DNA from 3 places in the Colwellia sp. NW0002-52-1 genome. Region 2 is predicted to be linked to each of the others. Evidence: predicted binding sites of a transcription regulator. Region 2 holds the regulator's gene; each other region holds the start of a gene.

Region 1 (4,261 bases), on a different contig from region 2:
CGGTAGCATGGATGAAGTGGTTGCTAACTTGGCTAACAAAATAACCCACGATAATGCAATATTGGTTGGGTTTTCACTTGGCGGTTATATTGCGAGTGCAATCGCGTTAAAACTTGGCAATAAACTTAGGCATTTGCTCATAGTGTCAAACTTTCCGCAAAACCTGCCGGCAGCAGAAGTTAAGCAACGCCAACGAACGGTTAGTTGGATAAAGCAACGTGGTTACTCTGGCATTCCGGATAAGCGCATTGATGACTTGTTGCATCCAAATATTAAAGCGTTCAGTTTGTCTCGCTATCAAGATATTAAAAAAATTATTACCGCCATGGACCAAGAGCTTGGCGGAAATGTATTATTGCATCAAATTGAGGTCTCTTTGCTCAGGCCTGATTTATTGCCTTTATTGGCCAATTTAACCTTACCAATTACATTTCTTGTCGGTGATAAAGATAACTTAGTCGATCTTATTGCGTTAAGGGCAGAGTTAACACAAGCGCCTATTGTTGCAGAAAATATTACCATAGAAGACGTTGCTAATACCGGCCATATGTTACCGCTAGAGTCGCCAAAAGCCTTAGCGAAAGTACTCTCAAACCTAATAGTAAATTAAGCTTGTTTTTCATGCTTTTATTTTAACGACTAATATAATTGCGTAAAGCTGTGCTTGCGTGAGCGAAAGCGTGTAAAATAGCGACAATTATTTTTTACGTTAGGACTTTGACGTTGAGCGACAGCAAATTTTCATCACTTACCTTGCAATCTGCAATTTTAGAAAACCTTTCATCTCTTGGTTACCACGAGATGACAGAGATACAAGCTAAGAGCTTGCCGGCTATTTTAGCGGGGCAAGATGTTATTGCTCAAGGTAAAACAGGCTCTGGTAAAACAGCAGCCTTTGGCCTAGGTTTGTTAAATAAACTACAAGTTAAAAAGTTTAGAATTCAAACTTTAGTACTTTGTCCAACACGTGAATTAGCTGACCAAGTAGCTAAAGAAATTCGAAAACTAGCGCGTGCTATACATAACATTAAAGTGCTAACACTTTGCGGTGGCACACCTTTTGGACCACAAGTGGGCTCATTGGAGCACGGCGCGCATATAATTGTTGGTACACCGGGTAGAATTGAAGATCATTTAGGGCGTGGCACTTTGTCGCTAGAGCATGTTGATACACTCGTACTAGATGAAGCTGACCGTATGTTAGACATGGGTTTTCAAGCAGCTCTAGATAATATTATTGCGACCATGCCACAGCAAAGACAAACCTTATTGTTTAGTGCAACCTTCCCTGATCAAATACAAAAAATTGCCAATAAATACTTGCATTCGCCTGCGGTGATAAAAGTAGAATCGACTCATGAAAGCAGCACAATATCACAACACTTTTATCAAGTAGAAAGCGATGAAGATCGTCTGTTGGCTATTCGTTTACTGTTGTTAACACACAAGCCAGAGTCGAGCGTAATCTTTTGTAATACCAAAATTGAAACTCAAAATGTTGCGAACAAATTAGCCGCATACGGTTTTGGTGTTGTGGCATTGCATGGCGATTTGGAGCAAAAAGACCGAGATCAAACCTTAGTGCGTTTCGCAAATAAAAGTGCTTCAATACTGGTTGCCACAGATGTTGCGGCGCGTGGTTTAGATATTGAAGCGCTTGATGCGGTATTTAACTATAACCTTGCTCATGATACCGAAGTGCATGTGCATCGCATTGGCCGAACGGGGCGTGCAGGTAGTACTGGACAGGCGTTTACTTTGTTTAGTAATAAAGACAGGTATAAAATTGGTTTATTAGAAGATTATTTAGAGCGCACCATTGAAGGTGAAGAGCTCCCGAGTAGCGACGTGCTAGAGCAAAGCGTATTCAGCGCGAAAATGACCACAATACAAATCGATGGCGGCAAAAAGCAAAAAGTTAGGCCGGGTGATATTGTTGGCGCACTTACGGGCGAAAATGGTATTACATTTGAGCAAGTAGGGAAAATACAACTTGGTCCAAATTGGGCTTATGTGGCGGTTGAGAAAATGGTGGCAAGAAAAGCGTTAAACAAACTAACGCACGGTAAGCTAAAAGGCCGTACATTTAGAATACGCGAATTAAAGTAACTTAAATTTTTTACCTTATAAATTATCAGTTGCCAGATAACATTGTCTGGTAATTTGATAAAACTTAGGTATGATACTGTTAATATGTACAGTTATTGTTTGGATGTATACTGCGTGCTACAAATACATTTTGGCAATAACTAGAGTTTGGTAAATAGTTAAATAAGGGATAACAATGGCAGTTGAAAGTCGATTTGTCGTCATAAGACAAGGTGTGGAGGTAGAAACATTCATGGATAAAAAAGCCGCAGATGAATACGATAAAATGCTTGATATGGCAGACAATTTATCTGAAATGTTTGAACAAGCACCTGTAGAGCTTTCTGAAAGTATTCGTGAAGAGCTTGCTGTTTATTTAGCACAAAACCGAGATAACGTGCTTATTGCATTACAAGCTAAAAAAGCTAAAGCAGAGAGCAAAAAAGTTGTTGCGCCTAGCTCAAATAAAGCTAAAAACGAAACAGTAGAAAAAGCAGTAGAAAAAGTTGCTGAAGATACTGCTGAAGCACCAAGTGTTAGCACTGCTACTGAGACCGTTAAAAAAGCTAAGGCAACAAGTACTAAAGCAAAAGCGAAAGCTAAATCTGCTGCATAGTCGCTAACTTTTCGAGCACAATTAAGCGTATTTTCTGAAGTAAACCACCATACTTAGGTGTATTTAATTTGATTAACGCTCAGTTAAACTGGATGTAATATGGTGCTGTTTTGGAATATCAGTTAATACGCAGTGAGCGAAGAAAAACAATTGGCTTACAAGTTAAAAATGCTCAAGTTATTGTCAGAGCACCAACATTTGTTAAAACGTCGTATGTTGAAAGTTTAATCCAAGCTAAATTACAGTGGCTAAATCAAAAAGTTGCTGAACAACAGCAAAACTCTTTAGTAAATCCTTCTTTTAGCGAGCAATTTAAGCGTGAAAACGCTAAGCAACAGCCATCTGTTTTTATCGATGGCTTACCCCATCGCATTATTGTTAGCTTTGGTAGCCCAAATGTTATTCATGATCCACTTGAGCAAAGTTTAACGGTTATTATTAATAATCGTTACCATGCGCTCGGTTTGCATTGTGATATAACTGTGTCGAAAATTAAGTCGCAAATTGAGCGTTGGTTTAAAGTCAGCATTGAGAATTATCTCGCAAACCACTTAGCGCTTTTTTCAAACAAAATGTCATTGCACGCTTCATCAGTCAAAGTTAGAAAATACAAATCCCGATGGGGAAGTTGCAATAGCAGGGCTGAACTAAGCTTTAATTACTTACTAAAAATGCTACCAACGTGGGTAGTTGACTACGTTATTATTCATGAGTTATGCCATATTGAGTACATGAACCATTCGACAAAATTTTGGCAGCTGGTTGCTATATATTGTCCTGAATATAAAAACGCTAAAATTTGGATGCATCAAAATCAGCCCAATCTTAAATGGTCTTAGTCGCTTTAAAACTCTGATCACCTGACAGCCCTTCAAAAATAACAACCCTAAAGAAAGCTCCTAATGTATTATTCTAGCTATCTTTTCAATAAAAATGATTGGCACAAAATCTGCTTCTGTTTATTACTGAACAATTAAACAATTAAACAATTGAACAATTGAACAATTGAACAATTAAGCGATTAAAAAATCAAAACAATAAAATTTAATGTGCTTCAGTATCAATAATTACCCACAATTGTTGATTACATTGAAAGTTAGGGGATGATGATGAAATTAACAAATTACCGTTGGAAGGCAATAGGCATTTATTTGTTATCTGCAGTTATGTCAGTAACTTTTATTGAGTTATTAATAAACTTATAACCCGTATTGTTAGTTGCTTACGGGTACTTACTTTATGGAATTACAACCTGCACTAAATATAATTAAATGCGTTGAAATAAGAAAATACATTTAGTGGTAAGCTTATGAGCCCACAATGGTCTAAGCAATAATAAGAGGCAATAACTTACATTTTGCTAAAGCGCTATAGCTATAAACTTAATTAATAGCGCTAATATCAGTTTAAATATGTCACAAGTTAGTATTATTAGTTGCTAAAGTTGCATAAAAATGTCGCCTTTATGAGTTTTTCAATTAACAGCAGCGTAAATTTAAGGTAAATTAGGCGTTAATAAAAAAAATAATTAAGGAATCGCGCCAAATGAGTACCCGT
Region 2 (4,261 bases):
AAAAGGAATATAATGAATATGCTTTTGTGGTGCATAATTCATCGTTGCTAATTGTGGTAACAAGGTGATACCCATATTACTTGCCACCATGTAACGTAAAGTTTCAAGGCTAGTAGCGCGAAAACTATGATCTTCTTCCGCACCGGCACTAAAACAATAACCCATGGCCTGATCTCTTAAACAATGACCATCTTCTAAGGTGAGAATTTTTTGATTATGTAAATCATCAAAGGTTACCAATGAACGCTCTGCCATTGCATGAGATGCAGATGTAGCCATTACCAGAGGCTCGTTAAATAAATCGTAGCGTTCAAAACGTGCCATTTCGGGTAGCCAAGGCAGAATCAAAACATCAAGCTTGCCCGTTTCTAATTCTTGCAGTAAATCTTGCGTTCTGTTTTCATGTAAATAGAAATTTATTTTGGTTAGATTACTGTTCAACTCCGGCATAATGTGCGGCAGGATATAAGGGGCAAGTGTAGGAATTAACCCGATATGTAAATCACCTGAAAGCGGGTCAAGTAAGGCTTTAGCTGCTTCTTCAAAGTTATTTGCCGCAGTTAATACTTGCTGCGCTTGCTGCACAAGTTTTTCACCCGCTGGCGTTAACATAACATTACGCGGTTGCCGCTCAATTAAAGTTAACTTAAGGCGCTGTTCTAACTTTAAAATTTGCCCACTCAGCGTTGGTTGACTTACAAAACACGCATCGGCCGCATGACCAAAGTGTTTGTAGTGACCGATAGCCGTTAGGTATTCTAGGTCGCGAATTTTTATCATAGTTACAGTCTATGGTTACCTGAAAATTAATAGCTACAATATATTAACTGAAGCGAGTCAATTTAGCGAAATGCTAATCTTCACTAGGGAGTTTTTTGCTAAACCTACCTTTGAATTGATTCAATATTTTTATAGCGATACTAAACATATTATTGCCGGTTATTAATACTGAAGGTTAGCTTATATCCATAAATCATTTTGCGCGGTGAGCTTACCCGTTGCCTCACCCGTATTTACAACTCCTTTAGGTTCTATAATCATGATTTTGCATTCAGCATTAGCTACAGGCTTATGCTCTACACCTTGAGGGATTACGTACATTTCGCCAGCCTCTAACGTTACAAGGGTATCTCGAAATTCGATGCTCAGTGTACCTTCAATAACTATAAAAACTTCATCAGTATCAGGGTGGTTATGCCAAACAAACTCGCCTTCAACTTTAACCAGTTTAAATTGATAATCATTCATTTCAGCTATTACACGAGGAGACCAATGGTCGGAAAATTTAGTAAATTTCTCTTTAAAATTAATAACTTTAGATTGCATACTCACTTCTTTATGTTTATCGGTTATTTATTAATGTTACATTATTTCAGCGCCTTAGGAACAATTAATGCCTGATTTAATGAAAGTGCAGGATTGGTTTTATTGGTGTTTATAGCCGCTAAAATAATAAAACCGCTTAATACCATAACAATAAAATCTTGCGTTTACTCTAGGCCTGTATACAATAACAGTAATACTGTTTAAAAATACAGGCTTAACCATCAGTCGCTTAAGGAATGAAAATGCGCCCTTTAACACCTAGACAACAGCAGATATTTGATCTGATCAGAGAGAAAATAGCCGATACAGGTATGCCGCCAACACGTGCTGAAATTGCGACTAATTTTGGTTTTAAGTCAGCCAATGCCGCAGAAGAGCATTTGAAAGCACTGGCGAAAAAGGGTTATATAGAGATGTTGCCTGGTACATCGCGTGGTATTCGCCTTGCAGAAGAATTTATGGAAGAAGATGGTTTACCGCTTATTGGGCGTGTGGCTGCCGGCGAACCTATTTTGGCGCAAGAGCATGTAGAGCAACATTATAAAATTGATGGTAGTTTATTTCATCCTGCTGCAGATTATTTATTGCGTGTAAATGGCGAAAGCATGAAAGACATTGGGATATTAGACGGTGATTTATTAGCCGTGCACCAAACAACTGATGTGCAAAGTGGCCAAGTTATTGTAGCCAGAGTTGAAGACGATGTAACCGTTAAGCGCTTTAAACGTGAAGGCAACGTGGTTTATTTGCATGCCGAAAATGAAGACTTTGAACCTATTAAAGTGGACTTACGTTCGCAGCAGTTCAATATTGAAGGGTTGGCAGTCGGTGTAATTAGAGCTGCCGATTGGATGTAATTGTAATAAAACGTTAAATTTTTTCATCATTTTAAATCCAGCAACTTTAAATCCTGCAATATAATACAGATTAAACTCGTTTTTTTTTGAAATCATTCGGTTTAATCTGTTTTTTTATCTATCTTTCCCCCGCCATTTTTATCTTATTTTTGTTAACGACTAAAATACACATTTTACTTTAAATTCTCGTGAGTTGTAGATTTTTTATACAGATTTATTTTGGTGTTGATTATTTATTATTCAGTGTAAAAAAATCAACTTGAACAATAAATAAACATTCAGCATAACCTTTTAGAAATGGACCTTTCATTCAGTTTAGGGTTATTACTCTATTGTATTTATTAGTTTTTATTTTCAATGCATTTGAAATTTTAAATTGACCCCGATCAACTTTTAAGTAATTCTAGTCTAGAAAACGTACAAACATAACAATAGGGCGTACTTGACCGTTGTCGAATAATACGTCACTTAAATAATAATAAATGTATGCGCAAAACAGCCGGCTTTCATGATGAAACTGTGTTGTTTTGCCTTAAAAGGGTGAAGGAGATGTCGAGTGAAAAGACGTAACCTAGGTATGCTGTTGCTAGGGGGCTTGTTGTCTAGTTCGGTTTGGGCAGATATGCCGCTGAACTTAACCAAAGGCGTTACAGATGTCAGTAGAGACGTATATGATTTACATATGTTGGTGCTCTATATCTGTACTGCTATTGGTGTTGTAGTATTTGGTGCCATGTTTTGGTCTATGGTTTTTCACCGTAAATCAAAAGGCTTTAAGCCAGCAACCTTCCATGAAAGCACAAAAGTTGAAATTCTCTGGACGGCAATCCCTGTCGTCATACTAATCGCTATGGCTGTTCCTGCCACTATAACGCTCATTGATATGGAAAATAACGATGATGCCGATTTAACTATTCAAGTTACTGGCTCCCAGTGGAAGTGGCATTATAAGTACTTCGATCAAGATATCGAATTCTATTCCGTACTTTCTACACCACGTGAACAGTACGAAAACCAAGATGGTACTTCAGCCGATAAAGGTGAACATTACCTGCTCGAGGTTGATCGCCATTTAGTAATTCCTACTAACAAAAAAGTACGTTTTGTTATTACCTCTGATGATGTTATTCACGCGTGGTGGGTGCCAGCATTTGCGGTTAAACAAGATGCTAACCCAGGTTTTATTAATGAAGCTTGGACCAAAGTAGATGAACCTGGAATTTATCGAGGCCAATGTGCTGAGCTGTGTGGTAAAGATCATGGTTTTATGCCGATTGTTGTAGAAGTTAAATCTGAAGCTGATTATGCGATTTGGCTTGATGAACAAAAGCAACTTAAAGCTAATGCTGCAGCTGCTGAGGCCGCGTCATTAAATGCTTCTGTACCTTTAGAAGAGTTAATGCAACTGGGTGAAACCACTTACACTGCTTATTGTGCGGCTTGTCATCAAGTGAGTGGCCAAGGTTTACCACCAGCATTTCCAGCACTTAAAGGCAGTGCCATTGCAACTACAGGCCCAGTTAGTGAGCACATAGATATTGTGTTCAATGGTAAAGCGGGCACAGGTATGCAAGGTTATGGAAAGCAACTCAGCTTAAAAGAAATCGCGGCAGTGGTTACCTACGAGCGTAATGCTTGGGGTAATAATACTGGTGATGCGGTACAAGCTGCTGATGTTAAAACTGTCTCGGGCGGTGAAGATGCAAGCATCTTAGGCGCTGTTGAAGATGCCGTTGAAAATGTTGCAGAACAAGTAACAGAAGTAGTTGAAGAAATTATACCAGCCGAAGATTTAGCCAAGGTTTATAGCGAAGCTGAATTAATGACCATGGGTGAAGAAGTTTATATGGCATCTTGTGCTGCTTGTCATCAAGCTAATGGAACAGGTATGGCACCGGTATTTCCTGCACTGGTAAATAGCCCCATTATTAAAGGCGACGTAAAAGTACATCTCGACATGGTACTGAACGGAAGTAAGAAAAATCCAGCGATGGCGGCATTTGCTAGCCAATTAACTAAAACGCAAATTGCTGCGGTTGTAACTTATGAGCGAAATGCTTGGGGTAACAATACCGGTG
Region 3 (4,261 bases), on a different contig from region 2:
CTAAAATTTTATTTTATATCGAAACGCTTTTCTTAAATATTTACACTTCAGCTAAGCGGTTGTTGATGCCCTATTCTGCTCACATTAACAACTAATTTTAGGTATATCGCGCCATTTACTGGTAAAGCTAGGTGAAAGAAACTCGCGTCGCATATGCCACTTTTCAATGCGGCCCTGTGCTGCTAGTTGTAATGTTTCATTGCCGTAGCGATTATTTATGCCGTCGTAGCAGTACATTAATGCCGGGTCATCATTATTTGGCCAAAATAAATCCTGTTGCTGAAACTGACTATTCTCCAGTTCAATAGCGCCAACACCACAACGGTAAAAGTTAACGCCACTTGCATACACGCGATTAAAAACCGCTGATATTGCATTGGCAATATGAAGAGTATTGTCTGTTGCAATAGCAAACTCATAAATTATTGATTTGTTATAGTAATTATCATCATGAGGGGAGCTAGCGGCAAATACAGCTAGTCGCTTTACCCGTGAATGCTGCTTTCTTAATTTTCGACCGACAATTGCACCATGGCTTACTAGCGCTGTTTTTAATTGATGAGTTTCGTTAATACGTTGCCCAAAGCTTCTGGTTGAAAATATTTCTTGTTTAGGCTGTTTAACTTCATCCCAATTTATACAAACAATACCGTTGAGTTCGTTAACTGTTCGTTCAACCAATACACTAAACTGACTACGCATCGCTTTAGGTGATTGATTTGCGAGATCCCAGGCGCTAGTTATACCTAACACGTTTAAACGCTTTCCTAATCGGCTGCCAATACCCCATACGTCAGTCACGGTCATTTTTGACAATACTTCTTTGCGTGATGCGGCATTATTAACAACGGCTACACCATTATATCCCGGTAATTTTTTAGCGGCATGATTAGCGGCTTTAGCTAATGTTGCTGTTGTGCCAAAACCAACACCAACCGGTAAACGTGTTTCTTGCCAAACAGCACGGCGTATATCATGGCCGTATTGCTGCCAATCGTTAATAATGTGATTATATTTTTTGAATTGTAAAAATGATTCATCAATCGAATATACATATTGGTTATCGCAAAAACGGCCAATAACATTCATCATTTTCTCGCTCAAATCCGCATATAACTCATAATTAGACGATCGAATCACCACATTATGCTTTGCCAAGAACGGTTTGATTTGAAAATAAGGCTTAAATTTAGGAATACCTAAGTGTCGGCCCATTGGGCAAACTGCGCATATGCAACCGTCGTTATTGGTGAGCACTACGACAGGTCTATTTCTAATTGATGGATCAAAAACCTTCTCACAAGATGCGTAGAAAGACACCGCATCAACTAACGCATACATGTACTAAGTTCCTTAACCTGTCGATGTAAACGAATTGAGCGTGTAACCACCCCTTCTATTTGAAACTCATCTTCTGGGGTAATATTTACTGGCTGGTGTTTAAACGATGCAGATAACAATCTAGCATTCTTTTTATCAATAAACTTGCAAGTAAAACAACCGTTGTAATTTGCAACGATAACATCGCCATCTTTTACTGGCTCACTGCGATCAACTAACAATAAATCACCATCAAAAATACCAACCTCCTGCATTGAAGGCCCTTGCGCTAAACCAATAAATGTTGCATCAGGGTTTGATACTAGGAGCTGATCAAGTGATAGACCAAGCTCTTTGTATTCAGCCGCAGGAGATTCAAAACCAGAGATACCAGCTTCAATAAAAATAGGAATAACTTTCATAAAACGCGCCCACACTGTGCATTTAAACAGTATAGGCGAAGATATAAAATTGAGGAAGCTTTTTTGTTATATTCATGTGGTGATTAATCACATAACAACAGCTAAACGAGCCAACTAGAACAAAGCCTGTGAGAGGACAAGTGTATCTATCACGTTTGGGTGAACAATGTTTTTAAGGTATTTCTAGTTCGCAACTTATCTGGAGCATGGATAACAAACCATAGCTCGAATATATGTCAGTACAGTTTGCTTTAAGCAAGCGAAAGCGCCTGTCATCATGAACAAAAGTATGAAAAGAGTAATGCTCTGTAATCAAAAACATAAGCCCGTTTTGTTATGTTTTCGTATTCACTTGGGTTGACATCAAGGAAGCGTCCACATATGTCCTGTTAAATTTCTGTTAAATTTGTTAAATTTCATTTCGCCCCTAAGAAGTATTTTTGTAACTTTTTCAATTGAACAAGCGAATAGAAACCAAGCGCCAATATTATGAAAGCTTTCCAGTAATGAGGCTTAGAAAAAAAATCAATTGCTGCAAATAAAGCAATAACAACAACATAGGATATAAAAACATGTTTATCTAGCGAGCTAATCTTGCTACGAATTTTTTTCGTAAAAGGTAAGAAGGTATACCCTCCGATAAACAGTAAACACAACAAACCTCCTAATTGCCAGCCATGTTTAGCTAAAAGTACTATAGGTGCTCCGTAAAGGATAAAACATGCTATAGCTTTATTGTTTGAAATATTTTCCATTACATTCTCTTATATTAATTACAGCTTAATGGTATGTCACAGGCTACTGTGACAGCATCATTCAAATGCCCTATATTGCTAATTGTTTGGGCTAATGGACGATATATAAAACTAGTTCCCGCACTTAATGGTCCCGTAACTAAGGATATTAAGTTTTGTGGTGATTGATCTAAAGAATAAGCAATTTAGGGTGAGTGTCATGTTAATTGGTAATCAATTTAGGATGAGTGTCTTGTTAAATATTTTTTCGTATTCACTTGGGTTGACATCAAGGAAGCGTCCATATATGTCCTGTTAAGTTGTTTTTAAAGGTTTCATTTATTAGAGTTGTCTTTTAACCAATCTAACACTTTTTGCTTATAAATTTCAGATTTACTTCCTTTTTTGAATGAGTGTTCATGCTTCTTAATTATTTTAAAGATATCATTTCCGTAATTATCTTTTTTATTATAATTTGCACCCGCTTTGAGTAATTCTAAAACCATATCGTAGCGAGCAAAACTAGCAGCAGTTAAAATAACTGAAATACCATAAGAATCTGTAAAATTAATATCACAGCCATTTTTTATTAATACCTTGAAGCAGTTAGGTATTCCTGACTCAATATCCATATTAATCGTTTTAAATATGGGGGATGCTTTTGCATAACCTGCTTTTAAATCTGGATTCCCTCCTCCTTGTATTGCTATATCAAGAAAATCACAATCTTTCATTTGAGCTGCCCAATGCAACACTGTACCTCCATCATCAAATAATATGTTAGGATCTGCGCCATGTTTAATTAATGCGCTAAACCCTTGTTTACTTTGTAATGCAAAAAACAAAGGTGTGCCATTTATTTTTCCACGCGTATTAACATCAACACCTTTTGCAATTAACTTTTCAATTTCCTTAACACTACCCTTCGAGGCTGACTTTGCCAAGGCCAGTGCATTAGGCTCTTCAAAAACCTCTTCAATATCCATATAAGCAAGCAATTTGCCCCCTGCTTGGCTATTAGAACTTGCGTTAACTGAAGAGCAGCTAACCAACAGCATAGACATCAACGATAAAATTAATATTTTCATAAACTACCACCGTCTTAACATGATGTTCCCATAGCCGCACATACATTTGGCATAGTATGAGGCCCAGCATGCCCTAAATTAATTTGTGTTCCTGGTACACTAGCTCCTGAAAAAGCATTTATAGCTCTAATACCATCATACCCACTATAGTAATGAGTAATGGAGCCATTATTTCTAGAAAAGCTTCCAATTGTGCTATTCCTAATTCCTGCCGCATTGAATACAGTTGCACTTCCTCCAGTCACAATTGCTGCTGCCGATGCCAAACCTCCACCTAAAGAATGTCCTGTAAAGTGCACATTACCACCAAATCTAGTATTCATTCTACCTGCAAGACCAATAGCAGAGCTGTATTGAGCAGAGTCTAAACCTAGTCCTTGTAATAAATTTGCTTTCATATCAAAAATTAATAATGACACTCATTCTAAATAAAGCTTAATCACATAACGACGATATTATAATATCTTTCTCTTTGTCATGACCAAATGACTGCTTTTGTCTAAAAATAGATACGAAACTACCACTTTAGGCCCAAGCTATACTAATACATCAATTTTCTGGCAAGTATCAACCTCAAGTACTGACTTGTTGACTTTATGGCGTTTAAAATCGGTAAATCGTGAACTTAGGCAAAGAGTTTTTTGCAGTGACTTAAGTTTTGTCGTCGTTTGAGCTGTTGGTGTTCGCAATAATCACT

The links. The regulator LexA, encoded in region 2, represses DNA repair genes until DNA is damaged. The targets are predictions, from matches to a motif close to TACTGTATNNNNATACAGTA.
Region 1: a site for LexA is predicted at 2,184-2,203, ahead of AC27H3_RS01655 (YebG family protein). Genes of this name have one in related genera too.
Region 3: a site for LexA is predicted at 1,755-1,774, ahead of AC27H3_RS05350 (LexA family protein). Genes of this name have one in related genera too.

What each region holds. Positions count from the first base shown of each region.
Region 1 covers NZ_BAAJLU010000001.1:403,220-407,480, reverse strand. The annotation lists gene AC27H3_RS01665 (alpha/beta fold hydrolase) at 1-610, shown strand, start outside; gene dbpA (ATP-dependent RNA helicase DbpA) at 718-2,109, shown strand; gene AC27H3_RS01655 (YebG family protein) at 2,285-2,704, shown strand; gene AC27H3_RS01650 (M48 family metallopeptidase) at 2,815-3,543, shown strand; gene AC27H3_RS01645 (response regulator) at 4,250-4,261, shown strand, end outside.
Region 2 covers NZ_BAAJLU010000007.1:107,064-111,324, reverse strand. The annotation lists gene oxyR (DNA-binding transcriptional regulator OxyR) at 1-780, opposite strand, end outside; gene AC27H3_RS09150 (cupin domain-containing protein) at 961-1,326, opposite strand; gene lexA (transcriptional repressor LexA) at 1,569-2,183, shown strand; gene coxB (cytochrome c oxidase subunit II) at 2,761-4,261, shown strand, end outside.
Region 3 covers NZ_BAAJLU010000003.1:256,638-260,898, forward strand. The annotation lists gene AC27H3_RS05345 (Y-family DNA polymerase) at 85-1,341, opposite strand; gene AC27H3_RS05350 (LexA family protein) at 1,329-1,742, opposite strand; gene AC27H3_RS05355 (hypothetical protein) at 2,159-2,497, opposite strand; gene AC27H3_RS05360 (ankyrin repeat domain-containing protein) at 2,812-3,564, opposite strand; gene AC27H3_RS05365 (Tle-like phospholipase domain-containing protein) at 3,579-3,983, opposite strand; gene AC27H3_RS05370 (transposase) at 4,190-4,261, opposite strand, start outside.